4 regions of the Leptolyngbya sp. 7M genome follow, and region 4 is predicted to be linked to each of the others. Evidence: riboswitches for the same ligand, from Rfam matches in the RefSeq annotation. Region 4 holds a riboswitch; each other region holds the start of a gene.

What was found. Region 4 has a riboswitch for cobalamin ahead of JVX88_RS15920 (sensor histidine kinase). Riboswitches for the same ligand answer to the same signal wherever they lie in the genome.
Region 1: linked by a shared signal. The riboswitch ahead of JVX88_RS24850 (hypothetical protein) and the one ahead of JVX88_RS15920 (sensor histidine kinase) in region 4 are both predicted to bind cobalamin.
Region 2: linked by a shared signal. The riboswitch ahead of JVX88_RS16720 (DUF1636 family protein) and the one ahead of JVX88_RS15920 (sensor histidine kinase) in region 4 are both predicted to bind cobalamin.
Region 3: linked by a shared signal. The riboswitch ahead of JVX88_RS02465 (TonB-dependent receptor plug domain-containing protein) and the one ahead of JVX88_RS15920 (sensor histidine kinase) in region 4 are both predicted to bind cobalamin.

The regions. Positions count from the first base shown of each region.
Region 1 covers NZ_CP070897.1:4,812,235-4,817,400, reverse strand. Annotated here, with positions in the region: gene JVX88_RS43285 (hypothetical protein) at 1-648, opposite strand, end outside; cobalamin riboswitch at 820-1,019, shown strand; gene JVX88_RS24850 (hypothetical protein) at 1,391-1,846, shown strand; gene JVX88_RS24845 (phosphoenolpyruvate carboxylase) at 2,210-4,492, shown strand; gene JVX88_RS24840 (prepilin-type N-terminal cleavage/methylation domain-containing protein) at 4,642-5,118, shown strand; tRNA gene JVX88_RS24835 (tRNA-Val) at 5,126-5,166, shown strand, end outside.
Region 2 covers NZ_CP070897.1:3,359,368-3,364,533, forward strand. Annotated here, with positions in the region: gene JVX88_RS16705 (AI-2E family transporter) at 1-1,171, opposite strand, end outside; gene JVX88_RS16710 (hypothetical protein) at 1,205-1,651, opposite strand; gene JVX88_RS16715 (hypothetical protein) at 1,648-2,244, opposite strand; gene JVX88_RS16720 (DUF1636 family protein) at 2,505-2,900, opposite strand; cobalamin riboswitch at 3,399-3,548, opposite strand; gene JVX88_RS16725 (EcsC family protein) at 3,640-4,359, opposite strand; gene JVX88_RS16730 (hypothetical protein) at 4,493-5,104, opposite strand.
Region 3 covers NZ_CP070897.1:501,114-506,279, reverse strand. Annotated here, with positions in the region: gene JVX88_RS02480 (ABC transporter substrate-binding protein) at 1-858, shown strand, start outside; gene JVX88_RS02475 (FecCD family ABC transporter permease) at 890-1,837, shown strand; gene JVX88_RS02470 (ABC transporter ATP-binding protein) at 1,843-2,613, shown strand; cobalamin riboswitch at 2,577-2,706, shown strand; gene JVX88_RS02465 (TonB-dependent receptor plug domain-containing protein) at 2,738-3,388, shown strand; gene JVX88_RS02460 (amidohydrolase family protein) at 3,442-4,344, shown strand; gene JVX88_RS40395 (hypothetical protein) at 4,571-4,693, opposite strand; gene JVX88_RS40390 (transcriptional regulator) at 4,735-4,917, opposite strand.
Region 4 covers NZ_CP070897.1:3,208,622-3,213,787, forward strand. Annotated here, with positions in the region: gene JVX88_RS15900 (FHA domain-containing serine/threonine-protein kinase) at 1-302, shown strand, start outside; gene JVX88_RS44130 (GTP-binding protein) at 276-1,865, opposite strand; gene JVX88_RS15910 (CobW family GTP-binding protein) at 1,881-2,927, opposite strand; gene JVX88_RS15915 (SufE family protein) at 2,937-3,386, opposite strand; cobalamin riboswitch at 3,595-3,740, shown strand; gene JVX88_RS15920 (sensor histidine kinase) at 3,992-4,954, shown strand; gene hpsP (hormogonium polysaccharide biosynthesis glycosyltransferase HpsP) at 4,951-5,166, opposite strand, start outside.

The DNA of each region.
Region 1 (5,166 bases), 1.6 Mb from region 4:
AATGTGGGCGAAATCGCTGACGCCATCCATGCCTGTCCTGATGTCGTTGCCGCCGTCAAAGTCATTATTGCCATCGTCATAAAAAACTCGCGCCCGACCACCAGCCCGATCGCCTAAGACGAATCGATCTCTTGCTGCACCACCGATCAGAGTATCGATCTCACCACGCCCCGGATTGACAAAGTCGCCCGAATTCACACCTAGCAAAACGTCATTGCCATTGTTGCCGAACAGATTGTCGCTGCCTGCGCCGCCCTCCATCGTATCGCTCTGATTGCCTGCTAGTAGATTATCGTTGCCAAAATCACCAAAGATATTCATCGTGGCCCTACCGTTATCCCGCGCATCCAGGAAGTCGTTGCCAGATCCACCAGAGAAGCGAATCGAAGAAACCCCAGAGCCGATTAAACTACCCACCGTGAGGGTATCATTGCCTTCAACACCGTTAATTTCAAACCGTTCGACGGTATCAACCTTCAGCGTAACCGGGCCCAAGTTGGTGCGTCGGAGAAACACAGTATCGCTAGTCAGATCGTGAGTCAGGGTGAGGATGTCGCCGTTGGGACGATTAGCTGCAAAAGCGCCTGTGAATAGGTGAAACAGGCCCTGACCGGGTATGGCAATGCTGGCAAGCAGGAGGTGCAGCAAGCCGTAGCCCGAGAGTTGAATCTTGATAAAAATTCCCCGTCCCGATGATGCGGCTGATGGGTTAGCCCTAGCGCTGGCAGCTTGGTTTCAAAGTTAGTTCCCAAAGCTGGCTGATATGCCATTCAGTCTCATTAATCTAAGATAGTGGGCTGTTAAGCATTGGGTGTGTTAATCTGCAAATAGCCTATTGGTTCTGGTGGGGAGCAGCCATCAGACGTAAGGGGGAAAGCTCGGTGCAAATCCGACACTGTCCCGCAACTGTAAGCGATGCGAGATGGATGATTTTTGATTAGCTGCATCAGCGCGATCCAAAATCTATTCTCGATTTGAAATCGTAAGTCAGGATGCTCGCCAATAGCGCCAACGCACTTCGGTGTATTGATCTAATGCATTGATTCAATACGTCAAGTGGTTCGTTTCCTGTTGTTTTTCATCTGCGAGGTACGGATGATGGTGAACTTGGCTCTCCTAGAATTAATTAGTTGTAAACGCTCTGATTTAGATCTGCATCAGCTTCCAGTCTCTGTTGATAAGCAGCATAGAATTGTAATTAGAGCATGGTATAGAAATTGAGGCATCTGCTGGACACGTGACTAGAATTAGGGCTTGAGCGTACGGAGAAACTCGCGAAAGAACGTGCGACGTGCGACGTATGTTATGTGCAAAGAACGATACGAGAAACAGGAATTCTCGTTCTTTAGAGATAGAGTGAACGCAGAAAATCTGGCATGGGAGAGCAAGCATGCAATACAGCAATGGTGTCTGGCCTGGGTATGTCAGTCACTGGCAAGGTTCGTTTATTCGACAAAATATTTTAATCATTGGATACATAGCTTGGAATGAATACTTGAATGCTGGACGGGGTATGGTGGTCTGTGAGATCATAGACGCTCTTCATCCAGCTATTGACTGGAGCCTTGATCTGGTAGCGTTTAGACCGGCTTTTATTCCTCGGTGCCGAGCTGCAAACTACTTACGCAGACTGGATCTGGAGGAAGACGTGGTTGATGCTCTGCTGGAGACAATCGAAACCTATGATCCCATGCGAGCAATTGTGGCTCTGGTCAATGGCAATGATGAAGTAGATTGCAGTCTGCTGCAAAATCTGAAGATTTCTCCTGTAGACTGCTGCGAACAAGTGTTGCGTCGCTGGCCAGAGTTTCAACCTGGTTTAATGCCTCCGAGGCGAATAGCGTAAGAACCAACTGAGCGTTAGCCCGGCTGAGTCGATGGTTGAATGGTCTGTTGTAGTGCTAGTTCCCCAGCGGCAAGTCGCTTAGTTTCAGTGGATGAATTTGATCAAAAGTGATCAGATGGTAATGCAGGGTGCAGTGAAGGAAGTTAGAGAACATTCCTATACCGCTTTCAACTCAAGTGATTGGCTTCGTCGATCGGGGTTGCGGTTTGTTACAAACGTCGTATGAATTGAGGTTAAACCATGACTGCTGCAGTTCCCGCAAAACCAAAATATAATTGGAGTAATATTATCGTTCACACTGTACTTCATTTAACGTCATTGCTGGCATTCTTTCCTCAATTTTTTAGCTGGACAGGAGTGGCTGTGGCATTGTTACTCTATTGGATCACAGGAGCACTAGGCGTTACTCTCGGATGGCATCGCCTCGTGGCTCACCGTAGCTTCAAAGTTCCGAAATGGTTAGAGTACATTCTTGTTTTCTGTGGCACCCTATCCTTGCAAAAGGGACCAATCTGGTGGATTGGTTTGCATCGTCATCATCACCTGTACTCCGATCAGCCCACCGATCATCATGACTCTCGTAAAGGCTTCTGGTGGAGTCACACAATTCGCGATAAACAGCGCCGAGTCGCTAAAATCTTGCGTCAACTGGATGCCGCTGAAGAAAGTCTGCGAGCGCTAGGACTTTCATCCTCGTGGGAAACCGAAGATTTGCGCGACCAGCTGATGGACGAGATTCGACTATGGTGGCGGACCGATGAGCTGCACCAGTTTAAGCCCACGGTTTTGGACGAGGTAGACTACGCGCTGCACTATTTCCATGAGGTCTTATTTGACGCCATCCCCCAGCTCTATCAGCGGTTTTGTCGTTCGCTCCACACGACCTTCCCAGGTCTGCGTCCGCCGCAGCACAATTTCTGCAAGTTCGGCTCTTGGGTTGGTGCCGACCGCGATGGTAACCCCTCGGTAACGCCAGAAGTCACTTGGAAAACCGCCTGTTACCAGCGCAATTTGGTTTTGGGCAAGTATATTAACTCGGTGCACAACCTGATCAACTTGTTGAGCATGTCTCTGCACTGGAGTGATGTGCTGCCCGATCTGCTGGAATCGTTGGAGCAAGACCAGGTGCAGATGCCCGATATCTACGAGCAGTTGGCGATCCGCTATCGCCAAGAACCCTACCGCCTGAAGCTGGCTTACATTCAGAGACGGTTAGAAAATACGCGAGATCGCAGCCTCCAGCTCTATAACGGCGACTATCCCCAGTTTGAAGTGCCAGAAATTAATCCCGCTCTGGTCTATCGGTCCGGCAAGGAGTTTTTGGACGAACTGAAGCTGATTCAGCGCAACCTGAAGGAAACTGGCCTACAGAGCCGAGAACTGGAAACACTGATCTGCCAGGTGGAGATCTACGGATTTAATCTAGCCCATCTGGATATTCGCCAGGAAAGCTCTCGCCATTCGGACACACTGGCTGAAATCATTGATTATCTGCAAATTCTACCTAAGCCCTATGATGAACTGCCGGAGGAGCAAAAATGCCGTTGGCTAGCGACCGAACTGCAAACTCGCCGTCCGCTGATTCCGTTTGAGCTGCCCTTCTCGGAAAAAACCTGTGAAACGATTCAGACTTTTCGGATGGTGCGAACCCTGCAGCAGGAATTTGGTGCCGAGATCTGCCAGACCTACATTATCAGCATGAGCCACCATGCCAGCGATTTGCTCGAGGTGTTGTTGCTGGCTAAAGAAGCGGGTTTGTATGATCCAGCCACGGGTTCAGGCACACTTCAGGTTGTCCCCCTGTTTGAGACCGTCGAGGATCTGCAGCGGGCACCAGCGGTGATGCAAGAACTGTTTGAATTGCCTTTCTATCGGGCGCTGCTGGCGGGTGGTTTCTCCGGTGGGCAGGCCGACTCTGAAACTACCGCTTATGGTGCTGACTCGACTCGGAGTACCGTCTCCCTACAAGAGGTCATGCTGGGCTATTCCGATAGCAATAAGGACTCAGGTTTTCTCAGCAGTAACTGGGAGATTCACAAAGCTCAACAGGCGCTGCAAGGCGTGGCCGATCGCTTTGGCATTGCGCTGCGCATCTTCCACGGACGCGGCGGTTCGGTGGGACGCGGCGGCGGTCCTGCCTACGATGCAATCTTGGCTCAACCCGGACGCAGCATCGATGGCCGCATCAAAATTACCGAACAGGGCGAAGTGCTGGCATCTAAATACAACCTGCCAGAGCTGGCGCTCTACAATCTGGAAACCGTCACTACCGCTGTGATTCAAGCTAGCCTGCTGCGCAGTGGCTTTGATGATATCCAACCTTGGCGCGAAATCATGGAGGAACTGGCAGCCCGCTCTCGTGCCCATTACCGCAATCTGATCTATGAACAGCCAGATTTTCTTGACTTTTTTTTGCAGGTGACGCCAATCGAGGAAATTAGTCAGCTACAGATCAGTTTCGGTCTTTCCGCGGATTACAGATTCGATCGTGTTCTGAAGTTCCGAGATCTTCTGGGCGAGGTCAATCGGGTATGTGGGCGCCGCTTCAGCGACAGAACTTTCGGTGGTTATCCAATCTCGCATCATTCAGGCTTGGGTAATTTCACCCAATTCATCAGTTTACAGGAAAATGGATGCTCCGAATAGTCAAAACTTTGTCGGGGATATCCGACCATGTTCGCATTTTCCTGGTTTCGGTGCAGGATTTGTTTGATATTCGCCCGTAAACCGAATAAACTTTTGAAACTACAACAACCTGCCGACGTGTCAACATTGCGGAGGTATGTCTTTATCTTATGTTAGTTGATACAAAGAAGTTTCGCCGACAAAAGGGCTTTAACCTAATCGAATTGATGATCGTCATCGCGATCATCGGCATTCTTATTGGCGTAGGTGCGATCGCTTGGGGTGCGATGATCAAAGCCGGCAACGAAGCCTCTGCCGCTCAGACGCTTGACCGCATCCGGACTTTCCAGGCCCAATACGCTTCCAGAAATAAAGGCCGATTCGCAACATTTCAGCAGCTTGTAACGGTCTCTGGGCTGGATGAACAGTTTGCCGGTGACAGGCCCGTTGTAAATGGCTACATTTTCACGATGAGTGTCGAGGAACCGACCGATGCCCGGCCGGCATTCTATTCCGTAACCGCCGAGCCTCAGGTGCCGACAGGTGTATCGGCAACCGGGAACCGCTATTTCTACACGGATTCAACCTTGGGTTCGATAAAGGCCAATGATTCGGGGCCTGCAAATGCCGAATCACCATCAATTTAGCATCAGAGCCGACTTAGCTCAGCGGTAGAGCACACGCTTCACACGCGT
Region 2 (5,166 bases), 150 kb from region 4:
CAAAAAGCGTTCGCGTTCCGCGATGTTCAAGCACGTGCCGATAGATAACCGTAAAAAGTGCAACTAAAGGTATTGCGACGAATACGCCGGGAATACCGGCTACCTGTTCACCAGCCAAGACTGAAAGGATTATGAGCAGCGGATGCAGATGCAGTCCACCTCGGACAATTCGCGGATAAGTAACATAGTCGTGAAATATCCTGAGCGCGATAAGAAATATCGCTACATACAAGGCCCTCCACGGATCCTGTCCGAAAGCAGCTGTTGTTGTCGCAATAATGCCTATTGAAAGTGGGCCGAGCAGTGGGACAAATTCAAAAATGCCTGCTAATATGCCCAAAAGCAGGGCATATCTTAATCCAAGAAAGTAGAATCCGATCGTGCAAATAGTTCCGATCAGGACGCACGAGATCAGTTGCGCGCGTGTGTAGGCCGCAAGCGTTGAATTTATGTCCTGCATCACTGCATCCGCACGAACGCGCAAACGTCCGGCGGGGAAAAATCTTAATACCGCAAGCCTGATGGAGTTTATGTCCTTTAGCAAAAAAAACGTTAGAAACGGGACGACGACCAGAAACGGCATATACGTAACAGCATTTATAACCGCATTGCCGAATGCGGCTGTAACTTGCTGGCCGATCATAGCTGCCTGATCACTTATCCGTGATTGGAACTCTTCTGGGATACGAAGACGGTCGAATCGCCGATTCAGATCGTTCAGTGTCTGCCTTGCTGAAATCGCAAAGGCAGGCAGGCTCTCACCAAGCTCTTTCCCCTGCTGCACAACACGCGGTGCAATGTAAGAGATACCGGTGCCTAACAACCCGAAAACTAAAATGAATGCCAATACGATGGCCAGCGAACGCGGCATAACGCGTTCAAGTCCGCGCGATTTGAACGGCAGCCGGATAAGCTTTACCAATGGATCGATCAGATAGGCAAGAAAGATGGCGATAACCAAAAGGAAGAAAAGGTAGGTTAACGATGTGATGATCACCTCAAGCCGATTGGCGATGAAAAGAAGGATAAGCGTTACGACAACTATTCTGACAACAGCCCCGACCGAGGGCCATGAACTATCGATCAAAGGCCGTTTCGGACGCAACGTACCTTCTGGCACCGCTATCGTCGGCTCTTCTGAACTAATAGGTGATCCTTCCTTTTCGTCCATCTGTCTGCCCTCTATGCAATTACCTGGCAAATGCTACCGAACCCGATCCTCGTTCTTAAGATCTATTCCCGATGTTTGCTGTCCAACCGAAACATCCTGAACATCAAAACGCTGGCGGACCGCAGACAGGATCTCTGACGTTAGTACGAAGTTCGTACCAATGATCAACGCTTTGCCCTCGTCAGAGATCTCACGACGGTTAACCTCGCTTGGGATGTTGGCGGCAAGATACCGCTTATCATCGGCGTCGAATGGGCCGTCGTCTTTTCGACGGATCACGTAGATAGCCTCAAAGCCTGCGGTCCGCATTGATCCGAGATCAGTTTCAAAACTGGTTCTGGCCGGTTCTACTTTCTGTTCGAATACATTTGCGGGCGGATTTTCCTCGCCGGATCGGATTATGCGCTGATTCGGTCCGCACCCTGTAGAGCTAAAGGCTGCGATAAACGCAATTCCTAAGATAATATGCCTAAAGATCATTTAGGATCCTGGTTCTCGTCGTTAACGTCGGGATCTTCCACTGGGATATTAGCATTTGAGCGACGTTCCTCTTCATCAAGGATTCGTTTTTCTTCCTCGGTCTCCGGTTCGTCATCGACTGCCGGAGGCTGCCCTTTAATGGCTCTGATCCTCAAGATCCTTGCCTCATCGTCTTCGTAAACGATGTCCGCCCAGCCGGTATCAAGCAGTTTTGCGATCATCGTTTCATTCTCACGAGCATCCGCAAAAACATAGTTCGCACCGAAGCGATCACGGATCGCCGGCCCGGCCTCATCCATCTTCCCCTCGGTTATCTCCGTCAGCAACTTATACAGATCGGGATCTTTTGAGTAAAGATAATTCGGATCAAGCCCGTAAACATAGCTGTGCTTCTGGTTATAAAAGAACAGCTTCGGGAAATCGTCCCAATTCGCATTGAAGATACGTTCACCGGCCGGCATGTTTTCTTCTCCGCGGTCGTTAATTCCGGTCGCCCAGGCCATTGCCCGCTCGTAGCGGTCGTTTGCCTCATTTGCCGCGATCGTTCCCATCAGGCCGCCATGGTCGATGCCGAATCGCTGCAAACCGACCATACCGATCAGAAAATAGATGAAGAGAAAGCCACCGATAATCCAAACGGCCGCTTGTTATTGGCTTTTACGGGCACAGCGACCACCTAAGCGACGACCTACTAGTGAGGTTGCTAGTGTACCACTGCCGCTTGCTAGGGAATGTGGCTAGGGAAACGATCAGTCATTCAACCCAATGAGGTAAAGATAGTGCTAGTGCAGGCATCCTGCTCGTTTCCGGTGCGATGTTTGTAGGTAATAGAGCAACTTTTAGCTTGTTTAGGTCAACCGGGCGGTACCGGCGGTAATACTGCTACTAGTCCGCGTTTCATGGCGGCGGGCCGCTCTCCATAGGGAACATTGCCGGTTGGATGGTGAGTATATTGGCGACCAAACTGCATCAGCTCTGGAATTGATTGCTGAGGCGACAGGTCACTAAAGATGAAGGTCAGTTTCTCAGCTGCCGCAAATGCCACCACACAGGAGCGACTACAGACGCCCATACAGCGCACTGGTTGAATCTGAATGCGCTCATGCCAATCACAATCGTTTACTGCTGCCGTGATCTGGTTGAATAGCTGTTCACCCCCACTCAGTCCAGCACCATGCGATTCAGGCTGTGGCTGATTGGTTTTAGAAAATCGGCAAAGAGTGCAAACAAACAAAGTATGGTGAGTCATAGTTGATGATATTGAACAAACAAAACTGATAACTAGGTGTAATTTCTAATTGATTTTGGATTAATTTTGAGTTGATTTTCATTGCTGCATCAACTTGAACAATCCGAGTGGCTGGCTAGAGCTAATAACAGATCATCAAGCGGCGGATATCAAGCAAATTGTTAGCAATTTTTCGTTAGCGGCAGGCAGAATGCTTGTGCACACACGCAAGTGTATGCTGCTTGATTAGCTTGCATCGTCTAGGATTATAGATTCGTGAACTATGCTGAATAACTCATTTACCCATCGCGCTTTACTAATCGCAGCCAAATTTGTCAGCCCAAAAGCCGCCAGCAAGTAATCGCTCAATAGAGCACTGGCTCTATTACTCGTGGATTGGCGCAAAAAAAATCGGAAACGAGATGGTGCAGCGATGCCCTGGCCGTAAGACAGGCCAGATTTGAATTTTGTTACTAGCAAGTAAGGCAGAAGTCAAAATCATCTATACCTCGCAGATGAGAGACGGTGAATCAAATCGGCGGGCATTCTGACTGGGAAAGTTACTTGCACCTTCCTTCACAGCTGCGGGACAGTACCGGACTTGCACCAGATTTTCCCCCTTACGTCTGATGGCTGTTCCCCACCAGAGCCGATCTCAATGCAGTACCACCATACCACCAATGCGGGATAACGGGCATCTGAATTCACCAGGCTTTACGATTGCAATATACGATTGCAATAAATTTATTCGCTTTGCCTATCAAACCGGAGTATCAGAGTGACTGACTACATCCTCTGGTTTGGATTGAGCTGACTTGGCAAGGGCTGCTTGCTTCGCTTCATAAAACCGATAGGCAATTTGTCCCAAGGAGTAGATCAACACAGCGTTACTGGCAATCCCAATGCCCGCTCCAACCAGCGGAATCGCTTCAACCAAGCTCAACCCGGTCTTGAGCACGCCTGATCCCCCGGTGGATAAACCCCAAATCGCTAAAACTTCGCCGCGTCGGGTTGGCTCATGTAGCGAAAACCCGTATACTGCCGCAATTCGATAGACCATATCGGCCTGTAGAGCAGTTACCGCCGCAATATCAAGGGCCAACAGACTAATCGCAGCAGGCGGTATAACGTTCGTGACTAGACCAGCTCCAGCCGCCTTCATGGCAGTATCGGCAATAATCCGCTGTGCTAATTCACCAGAGGTTTCTAACGGATACTGTTGCCGCAGGGCTGCCACTTCCCGCTCCACCTTTTCCACGTTCACCTGTCCCAAGGCGGCCATCAACCAGTTGACACCCGGTACCTTTGTGGCGAATTGCACAACTGGATTTTCGGCAATCGGGGTAACAATCCGGCCCACAGTCTCGGTTCCCTGCTCCAGCATTTCCTGTAGCACCGGCATGATTGTGGTTTCGGCGGTGGTAGTTACCGCAGTCAGCATCTGGTTGAATTGGTCAATCGGATTGTTAGGGGTTGACATAGGGCAGATAGGAATTGGAAGAACGAAGTGGGACTACTCGATCATACCGTCCACTCTAGTGGAGATAGGCTCCAGTCCACGTCTACCTTTCGATGGTTCTCGCCATGCTTCTGGTGATAGCTCTCGTCAACAGCTACTCCAGTGCTGCCCGCAAGATCTGGAAGACGGCCTCTAGCTCATCGGGAATCACAAACAGCTTGATCCCTTGAATGATCAGCTTTCCTTGCCGATTAAGTTGTCCAAACTGCCAGATGTCGCCTGTGGTTACGGCTCCTAACACGGTCGGTTGGTCGTTTTCTAACCATTGATCGAGCGCAATTAACTCTACAGCTAGCTGAGTGAATCCTCTCGCTAAGTCAGCATTTTTGGCTTCCAGTACAATCACTTTTGAATTGCGGTAGAGATAATAGTCGAGTGACCCCTTGAGCACCTCACTAACATTCAGCGGATATTCGATTCGCACCTGTGCTCCTGTAACTTCAGCCGCTTCCAAGAGAATTGGCGCAATTAAAGTTTCCCGACGAGCCGTTTCGCTGGTCAAACTGACATAGGTAAGGCGCTGTTCTAGCTTGGCCTTGAGGAGTGGCAGTTGGGTGGTGGGAGCAGTAGACTGGGGCAGATGCAGCGGTGCTCGTTGGAGCCGATAGCCAAACTCAGCCAAGATATCATCTGGCTCATAGGGCAGCTCGAAATAGCTGCGAAAGGTGTAGGACTGACCTGGTTTAAGAATCGACTGCCGACTCATGCGGCCCTCCTGATTGGGAATATACAAGCTACTACAACTTTAATTGGTACAACAGTAGCCCT
Region 3 (5,166 bases), 2.7 Mb from region 4:
CTTGTAGTGTGCGGTGTCCTACTTGTTGGCTGTGAAACCCGACGCGCTGTACCCGACGGGCCGGTCACGGGAACATTTACCGACGATCTTGGCCGTGAGGTGAAGGTGCCGGTTCCGATGAACCGGGTCGTTTCGCTTGCTCCGAGCATTACAGAAATGCTTTTTGCTGCCGGAGCAGGTGATCGTCTGATCGGTGTGACGAGCTATTGCAACTATCCGGCAGAAACCGTAAACATCCAAAAGGTCGGCGATACGCTAACGCCCAATATCGAATCCATAGTTGCCCTAAGGCCGCAGGTGGTCTTTGTTTCAACCGCCTCACAGCTTGAGGCTTTTACAACGTTGCTAACCGAACAAAAGATCGCGGTTTACGTCCTGGATGTAAAGAAGATCGACGACGTTCCGGACCGTCTGCGACGCCTTGGGAAGATGTTCTGGACGAATGAGCCAGCGGAAAAAGCCGCCAAGGATTTCGAACAGCGCCAAAAGAATGTAGAAAGCACGGTCAAACAAGCCGAGCGGCCAAAGGTGTTCCTTCAGATATCGAACGAGCCTTTGTTCACCATCGGCAGTGATTCGTTCATGACAGAGCTAGTCGAGCTCGCCGGCGGCATTTCGCTGACGAAGGATATCACTGGCGGGTATCCAAAGATCAGCAAGGAAACAGCGTTAGCAATGGATCCTGATGTGATAGTTCTGTCGGACAGCGACGATAACCGCGAGCCGAATACTGTTTTCAGCAATTCAAAGGCCGTAAAGAATGGAAGAATAATTCGCGTCAACGCAGACATCCTGTCACGGCCGGGCCCGCGTTTGGCCGATGCGCTCGAACAGATCGCCGGGTTTTTGAATAAGTAGAAATTTACGAAAAGCTTCGGGCAGCCAGCTTTTGAAGAAAAAAGAAACATTTTGGTTTGGTTTGATCGCGGCGTTGGTGGTGACGTTGGTTTCAGCCATTCTGCTTGGAAGCGAGCGTGTCTCGGTATTTGAAATGACGGAGCAGGGGCGAGCGATCTTATTCGATATTCGGCTGCCCCGCGTATTGCTGGGGGCGTGTGTCGGAGCAAGTTTGGCGATTGCGGGAGCCTCACTGCAGGCTTTGCTAAGGAATCCGTTGGCCGAGCCCTATCTCCTTGGCGTTTCGAACGGAGCGGCATTGGGGACATTGCTGGCATTTGTTTTTCTGGATGGGCTTGCTTGGGCTCGTCCGTTACTCGCCTTTGCCGGTGCGATAATTGCGACCTTTGCCGTCTATCAGATGGCAAAAAGCCGCGCGGGAATGAACGTGGAGCGCTTGGTCTTGTCTGGCGTGATCGTTACAACTTTTCTCTCGTCGATCATCGTTTTGCTGACAAGTTTGCTTGATGCGGCTCGCCTGCGAGGTTACACATTCTGGCTGCTCGGTGATCTGTCGCAGGCGACCTACGATGGATTCTATATGACGCTTGCGGCGGCTACCGTTGGAACGGTTGTACTTTCAACTCAGGCTCGTGCTCTTAACCTAATGATGATCGGCGAACGCGACGCATTTGATTTTGGGGTGGAGGTTGGCCGAGTTCGCATCACCATATTCACGGTGGCAAGCGTCTTGGTCGGGACCGCAGTCGCAGCGAGCGGCTCGGTCGGATATGTCGGATTGATAGTTCCTCATCTCGTGCGGCTTGCGGTCGGCAGCGATAATCGGCTGGTCGTTCCGATGTCTGCGATTTCTGGAGCGATATTCGTGGTTTTGGCGGATACCGTTGCGCGGACGGCGATCGCTCCTAGAGAATTGCCCGTCGGTGCAATAACTGCGTTGATAGGAGCACCGTTGTTCATTTATTTACTGCGCCGTTAATACGTATGCTTTCAGTCAAGGACATCACAATACGATACGGCCCGTGCGATGTGCTGAGCAATATTTCTTTTGATATGCGCGAAGGTGAAATGATCGCGCTGCTTGGGCCGAACGGTGCGGGAAAAACCACGCTGATCAAAGCCCTAAACGGAATACTTCCTGTGGCCGAGGGCGATATCTTGCTTGACGAAAAGCCGCTTGGAACATATTCGCGGCGCGAGATAGCAAAGCGGATCGCGGTGGTTGCGCAGGAGAACGAGACCAAGTTTCCGGTAACGGTCCTCGAGTTCGTTTTGTCTGGCAGGTTCGCGAGCGGCTCGGCATTCGGTTGGGAATCGGAAGACGATATTGAATCGGCAAAGAGAGCCCTATCCGAATGCGATCTTGCGGATTTCGGTTCGCGGCTGATGAATGAACTTTCAGGCGGTGAGCGGCAGCGTGTGGTTTTGGCGCGTGCTATAGCGACCGATGCAAAGATACTGTTGCTCGATGAACCGACGGCTAATCTCGACCTGCGGCATCAGGCAATGATGTTTCGGCTAGTTCGCGAAAGGTGTGATTCCGAAGACTATTCAGCAGTCGTCATCACACATGACTTGAATCTGGCTGCGGAATTCGCCAATAAGCTACTGCTGTTGAAACAAGGGACTATCTATGTCGCCGGAGCGGCAACGGATGTATTGACAGGACCGAACATTAGGGAAGTTTTTGGTGTAAACACATTGCTGGATATAAATCCGGCAAGCGGGAACGTTCGGGTAACGAACGTATTTTGATCGGCATTCGACACAAAGGAAGACCGGTGCAAATCCGGCGCTGCCCACGCAACCGTTAAAGTCGGGAACTTTGCTCGTTTGTCTTGGCACGGAACCATTCTGCGTGTGGGCAGAAGAGGACAATATGAAGATCACTTTTACATTCATCTTTGCGCTGCTTCTTGCTAGCGGCGTTTCAGCACAGGCCGACCCGGCCCCAACACCTTCACCAACTCCGGAGACCATTAGGGAAACTGTTACAGTTTCGGCGGATCTGCCGCAGCCGATCGACGAGGTCTCAAAGACCGTTAATACGATTAGCGGACAGCAGCTGCGTGAGCGGGCAGACATTACACTTGTTGATTCGCTGCGCCTGATGCCAGGTTTTCGCGTGCAGCAATTGGGCGGATTTGGCCGGACCGCTTCAGTAAAGACACGCGGGCTGCGCAATCAGGACACCGCGATCTTGATCGACGGCGTGCGGCTTCGCGATTCGGCCGCGATCACAGGAGACGCATCACCATTCCTGAGCGATATCACCCTGACCAGCGTTTCACGCGTCGAGGTGTTAAGAGGTTCGGGGTCGTCGATTTATGGAACAAATTCTATCGGGGGCACAGTTAATTTTGTTACGCCCGATCCGCGAACAGGTTGGCACGGACAGATCGCCGGTGCGATTGGCGGGCTCGGGCTTGGCCGTTTTCGCGGAGAGACAACCTATGGAACAAATGTGCGACCGTTGACATTGCCGAGATCGCACCAAACAATGCCAATGCGAAAGCTTTTCTTGCAGTAAATCCTCACTCCTCGCACATAAACGTAACACGTGTAAATGGCATAACTACTGTTATGTCTGCGCCGCGCGGTGGTGTTATCGCTGGTCAAGGAACGATCATCAACCTTAATGGTTCAACACAAGGTGAGATGGCTATTGTTCGCGAAGCAGCTTTGGTCATTAATTTCCCACGAGTCGCACAAGGCGGCGGATTTGGTGGCGGTTTCGGCGGATTTGGCGGGCCGCAGGTCGATCTAAATGAGGCGATACGCCGCCGTGATACTGCTGTCGAAACACTTAAAAAGCAGTTTGCTGATGCATTGAACTACGGACGGGCAATGGACGCCTATGCAAAGGACAAATCCATTCCGATGCCGAAAACCGATCTTGCACTAGAGGCAATGGTTCCTTACGTCCGCGGTGAGAAGCCGATAGTATTTACGGCCGAACGTGAACGTGATATCCGTGCGGTCCTGAGATTTATCGCGGATATGAAGGTTAAGGGCATTCTTGTCGGTGGTCAGGAAGCCTTCAAGGTCGCAAACGAGCTTAAGTCGGCTAATGTGCCGGTCATTTTTACGCATATTTACAGCCTCCCGGTCCGCGATGATGATGAATACGACTATCTTTTTGCGGGGCCGGCAAAGCTGCACTCGGCCGGCGTTCAATTTGCTATTTCGACAGGCGATATCGGCGCGGAAGCAAGAGACCTTCCCTATCACGCCGGTCTTGCGGGTGCTTACGGCCTCCCGCGTGAAGAGGCGCTAAAATCAGTAACCATCTATCCTGCCCAAATACTTGGGATCGCTGATAAAGTGGGTTCGATCGAGGTCGGGAAGATGGCAAATATCGTCGTTACGGACGGTGATATTCTCGATCCCCGCACGAATATCAAACATATGTTCATCAATGGCCGCATGATCCCACTCACAAGCCGACATACTGAACTGTTTGAAAGTTTCAAAGATCGGAAATAGAGAGCTTATTAACTGCTGATCTAATAAGGCCGCCTATCGATCGCTCCATTGGCGGCCTTTTTCATTTCCGTATCAACCTATCTGATCCCGCTTAACAAGATCGCATCGTGTCTCCAAGATCCCAACACTATCGATATACTGTTTCCGCTAGGTGAAACGGATATACCGGAGACCTCGTTCACTTCATCATCGCTGAGATCTAATAGAACCCTCAGTTGAGGTTCATCTAAACATTGATATAATTTTTAGTATCTACTTCTTCGATCACCCGTTTGACGTCTGCGATGAAGCGATAGCCACGCCTGGGCAGCGTCTCAATGTACGTTGGGGCTTGCGCACTGTCATTCAAGACTTTTCTCAACTGTCTGACGTTAAAGAGATATTGCCATCCTATACAAAGCTATTCGGCCAAACAGTGCGAAGAAGATATTCTTTCTCAAGGATCTTTCCGGGCTTTTCAAGGAATGCCAACAATAACTCATACATCTTCGGTGTGAGCTGGATGTGCCTCTTGCCGTGCCATAAAACCTTCTCTTCTGGGCAGAGAAGAAATTCGCCGAACCTATATAACATATTCTCCTACAATCACTTACGCTTCTCTAACAAATTTCTAATCAATCTATAACCGCATTCTAACCGCAACTCCGCGCAAGTTCCACGAATTTAACGTCTTCTGACTTGGCCGGACGACTTGTCAATTCTTTTGCCATAGCTCCTCAGGCCGGCCGTGGCAATTCTTCCGATCCGAACTTAAGGTCGGTGAAGGAATGCGAAGTTCAATATTGAAGGACGTAAATTGTCGCTGAAATGGGAGAGAAGTTT
Region 4 (5,166 bases):
CCGAGCAGGTCCGCGATTTTAAGGAGGTCAGACCGCCTTCTGATATTTATGCGGTCGGTATGACCGCTTATAGTCTGCTCACCGGTGCACATGCGCTGGATATCGGACCGAAAGCCGGAATATCTGAAACTGTAAAAGCCATTTTCGAGAAACCGATAGTCCCGATCAGCCGACGGGTTCCGGACGTCCCGCTCCGTATTGCGGCGGTTTTTGAAACTGCTTTGGCAAAACAGGTCGATCTTCGTTGGCGAACCGCGGGCGAAATGCGTGAGGCATTACTCAGAGCCGCTTCCAGTGTTTGACCCGTATCTGTCTAGTTGGCCTGCTGCAGTCAATACACCTAACAAAACCCATAGATGTCGGGCATTTTCGAAAGATCCGATAAATCCCTGTGCCAGAAATGCTCCGATAAATACTGCTGCTAAGGGAGAAAAGGGATTCTTATCGCGGATAAGTCTTACACTTTTAGATGCAAAGTGAACGGTGAGCCAAATAATTGCGATAAGTCCAAGGAGACCCGCCTGAGCTGCAACATTTAGCCAGGTGTTATGAGCATCGGTTAATATAGCTCCTCGTCCCGAAGCCGATTGATAGTAAACACTTGCTACCCCTAGCCCAAGCCCCTTTCCTGTGAAAGGATATTCAAGAAAAGTTCTAAAGGAATCGTACCAGGTCAGCGCTCTTGGTCCGAGAGAATAAAACGTGCGTGATCCATCTGAATTGACTATCGCTGAACTTATGTCCCAAGGTGGATAGGCGGAAATTAATACAGACGAGATAGCTATAAAAAGGCCGAGGTAAACGAATATCAAACTTGATCGCGGGAGCGAATTTGGTATTTTCGTGCAGTAAAGAAGTACACATAAAGAAAGAATAAATCCGCCCAAACCTGGTGTGAGTGTGAAAATGGCCGCTAAGTTGATCAGCAATACGGCCAAGATCAAATATGGCGAACGAGGGTTCGCTCGAAACAATATAAACGCCATCCCCAAAGCAACAGTCAGGTAATTGCAAAGCATTGCCGGGTAGAGGAATGTGGATTGGATCCGTGGATAATTTCCTGACGGAAGGGAGCCTATGCAATAACCCTGAGGGTGATGGGCGTGATCGTGATGGTCATCATGAGCGTGGTGATCATGGTCATGATGATGCGCTTCGTGTGAGTGATCCTGCTGGGTTTGTTCAATCTCTTCCTGCACGAGATTGGCATAGGCTTCTGGGTTGTTATAGCCCACATCTAAAAGCAGTGGCAGCGGTACTTTTCCATGCTGACTGTGCAGGATTCTGGCACCTTCTTTGACCGTATGAATATAAGCTTCCAGGTTTTGGATCTGGTCTGGATCTGCCAAATCAGTCTTATTCAAAATCGTGACATCCCCATAGGCAATCTGCTTGAATGCCGCTTCGCTGTCGAAATGATCGGGGGTAAAAGTCTCAGAATCGACGACGGTGACGATCGAATCTAACCGGGTCAGGTCGCGCAATTCTGTACCCAAGAAGGTCAAAATAATCGGCAGTGGATCGGCAACACCCGTCGTTTCGATCACCATGTAATCGACCTGATCGTCCCGCTCCAGCACGTTATAAACCGCATCCACCAGTCCATCATTAATCGTGCAACAGATGCAGCCATTACTGAGTTCCACCATGTCTTCATCCATCGCCACCAGTAATTGGCTATCAATGTTAATGTCACCAAACTCATTCACCAAGATCGCAACCTTTAGATCCTGACGATTGTTCAAAATGTGGTTGAGTAACGTGGTTTTACCACTGCCGAGAAATCCCGTGATAATCGTGACAGGCATTCCTCGTTTGGGAATGTCCAGGGTGCTGGGAGTGGGAAGAGTTGTTGTGTTGGTCATATCCAATTCCTCAAATTAAATCGCAATACATTCAATCAACTGTGCTTTGATTAATTCAGCATTTAAGTTTCGCCCGATGAATACTAACTGATTATGCTTGGGTAACTGCGATCGATTCTCTTTCAGAGACATTGCATGAACGCTTTTCATGTCGCATCGTTTACCACTCAGTTGCAAAACATAGCGTAGTTGGCTGCCCTGAAACCAGACAATTCCCTTGGCGCGGTAAACATCAGGAGATAGATGATGCAGGAAGTTTTGAAATTTGGGTAAGTCGAAGGGACACTGGCGCAGTTGCTCTGGAAGCGATTCGCTTTCAAATGACACCGCTACAAACCCATCATTTTCTAAATGATGAGAATGTCTATGGTCATGATGCTCATGAGTTGGCTGGGATGAGTTGATGTAGGTACTGGCATCATTAAATCCAATATCCAAAATTAACGGCAGTGGCACCTCCCCATATTGGGTCGAGATGATTCGAGCGCCTGGCTTAATCGAGCGAATATAATCTTCCAACCCATCCACGATTTGAGGAGAAACCAGATCGGTCTTATTTAAGAGAATGATGTCCCCAAAGATGAGTTGGTTGAGTGCGGCTTCACTGTCATAATGACTGGGTGTAAAGGACTCAGCATCGATGACCGTCAGTACTGAATCCAGTCGCGTGACATCTCGCAATTCTGTACTGATAAAGCTCAACATGATCGGCAAAGGATCAGCAATTCCGGTGGTTTCAACCACAATGTAATCAACTGAGTCATGGCGATCGACCATTTCATACACAGTATCAACCAGGCTTTGATTGATGGTGCAACAAATACAGCCATTGCCCAGTTGCACCATGTTTTCATCTACAGAAACTAGCAGTTGTGAATCGATATCAATGTCACCAAACTCATTCACAATTACAGCAATCTTTAACTCATGGCGATTGTTCAGAATATGATTGAGCAGCGTGGTTTTGCCGCTGCCCAAAAAGCCTGTGATGATGGTAACGGGCATGACACGCTGAGGGACATTCACCGATTCTGGATAAACTTGCATGACTGGGTTGGACATAATGACTCCTTAAGTTTGCAAGTAAGTCTCAGCCAGATGATAGACCAGTGCTTTCCGTTGCATGGTTTGAAAAATATTGTAAAAACCATTGGCACGAGAAGGAGTCAGGCTGATATCCAGCCCAGTTCGCTGAATGAAATCGGGCTTTAACTGGATGATTTCTGCGGGAGCTAACCCGTTCAATCCTTCAACCAACAGCCCCACTAATCCCTTGGTTAGTTGAGCGTCGGAATCGCCCTGAAAGATCACCTTGCCCTGCTCCAAACTGGCAGTTACATACACTTGAGACACACAACCAGGAACTTTATGTTCTGCCACCTTTTGCTCATCGGGAAATGGCGGCAGGCGCTTGGCAAAGCAAAGCAAGTACTCATAGCGCCGCTTCGGTTCCGTAATCTGTTGGAACCGCTGGACAATTCGCTCAAGGGAGGCAGGCAAGGGTTGGGAGACAGGCGGCATACTGTTCTAGCAGCAAGCTATCCATAAAAATGATAATCATTCTCATTATATAGGAAGTGGGTGAAAAACTGAAGCAATTCTTCGCAAGCGATACCACCCCTGCGGTTGATCTACTTCCTGTATGGTACTGAGGCACACTGCTATGAGCAGTTCGCTGATTTAACTAAACCTGAAATTCAGAATGTGTCATAACACCCTGATTGTGTTATGGTTTAGTTACTCATTCGGTTCTGGTGGGGAGCAGCCATCAGACGCAAGGGGGAAAGTGCAGTGCGAATCTGCCGCTGTCCCGCAGCTGTGAGGAGAGACGCAACTCTCTGAGTCAGAATGCCCGCCGAGTTGTCAACCCGTTACATAAACATCTGCGAGGTACGGATGATGAAAACTTCAAGTTTTTGCAATTGGCTTTCTGCCAGAATTTTAAGGTTGTAGCGTTCTGAGTTGAACGAGAGGATAACATCTGGCGAGGCTATCTGAGTAGAGATAGCCTGTCGTTGTGCTGGTATTTGTGGCTAGCGTCCTCAAGATGTTTGGTTATGGACTGTTTCCAATCTGGGGACAGCTAATCTTTCATGTTTATCTACAGAATTTAGAACGCTACAGCTATGACTATTCAAACTGCAACGCTGGGGTATCCCCGCATTGGTAGAAATCGTGAGGTTAAAAAGGCATTAGAAGCCTTTTGGAGCAGTAAATCTGATGCCGAAAGCTTGCTGCAAACGGTTCGAGACGTTGAATTTGCGAACTGGAAAACACAACTCGAAGCCGGGATTGATCGCATTGGTATTGGAGATACCACCCTCTACGATCATGTGTTGGATTGGACAGTTCGGCTTGGCTTAATCCCAGAGCGCTTTCAATCTCTCACTGGACTCGATCAAAAGCTAGAAGACATGAATGAATTACAGGATGTTTTTCTACATGCGATTGCCCATGATTTACGGACAACGATTATGGGAACGCTGATGGTTTTGAAAAATTTCCAGCAACATCCAGGTGATGAAATTTCGATTCCTCGCTCCTTGCTAGAGCGAATGACCCAATCGGGCGAAACCCAGCTCTGTAAGTTGAATGCCCTGCTCGAAGCTTACACCAATCGTACCGAAGGAGTAGTACTCCAGCCAGAGCCGATGCAAGTACAGGAACTGCTGCAAACGGTCGCGACCGACCTCAAACCGTTACTGGAGCGCAACCAAGCCACGCTAGAGCTGGCACTAGACAAGTTGCCTCCAGTGATGGCAGATGGGGAACAGCTTAGACGAGTGTTCCAGCAACTCTTGCTCAATGCGGTGAAGCACAATCTGCCTGGAGTGCACATTACAGTTGAGGTCAAACCAGAACCGCAGTGGTTGCGTTTTATTGTGGCAGACAATGGCAAAGGGATTAGTCAGTCGCAGCGAGAACGGCTGTTTGATCTCAAACTGGGCGCAGGACCAGATCGGCAGTTGACGGGTATCGGCGTTGGTCTCTGCCTCTGTCAACAAATCATCACGGCTCATGGCGGCAAGATTGGTGTAGAAAGCGAAGTGGGCCACGGCTCGCGCTTTTGGTTCACCCTGCCACGCTAGCGGGCGCACTGGGAACGATCCAAAACAGATTTGTAAACTTGAATCATCTGTTGTCCGATCGCCTGCCAGCTATAATGCGTCAGGGCGTGGGTTTGGGCGTTGGCTCCCCGCTCGATCCGACTAGCTGGATCAGCGAGAGCAAATCTCAACTGCTGGATTAAGAAATCAACCTCACAGGTACAGATCCAGCCCGCTTCAGCTTGCGCAATCTC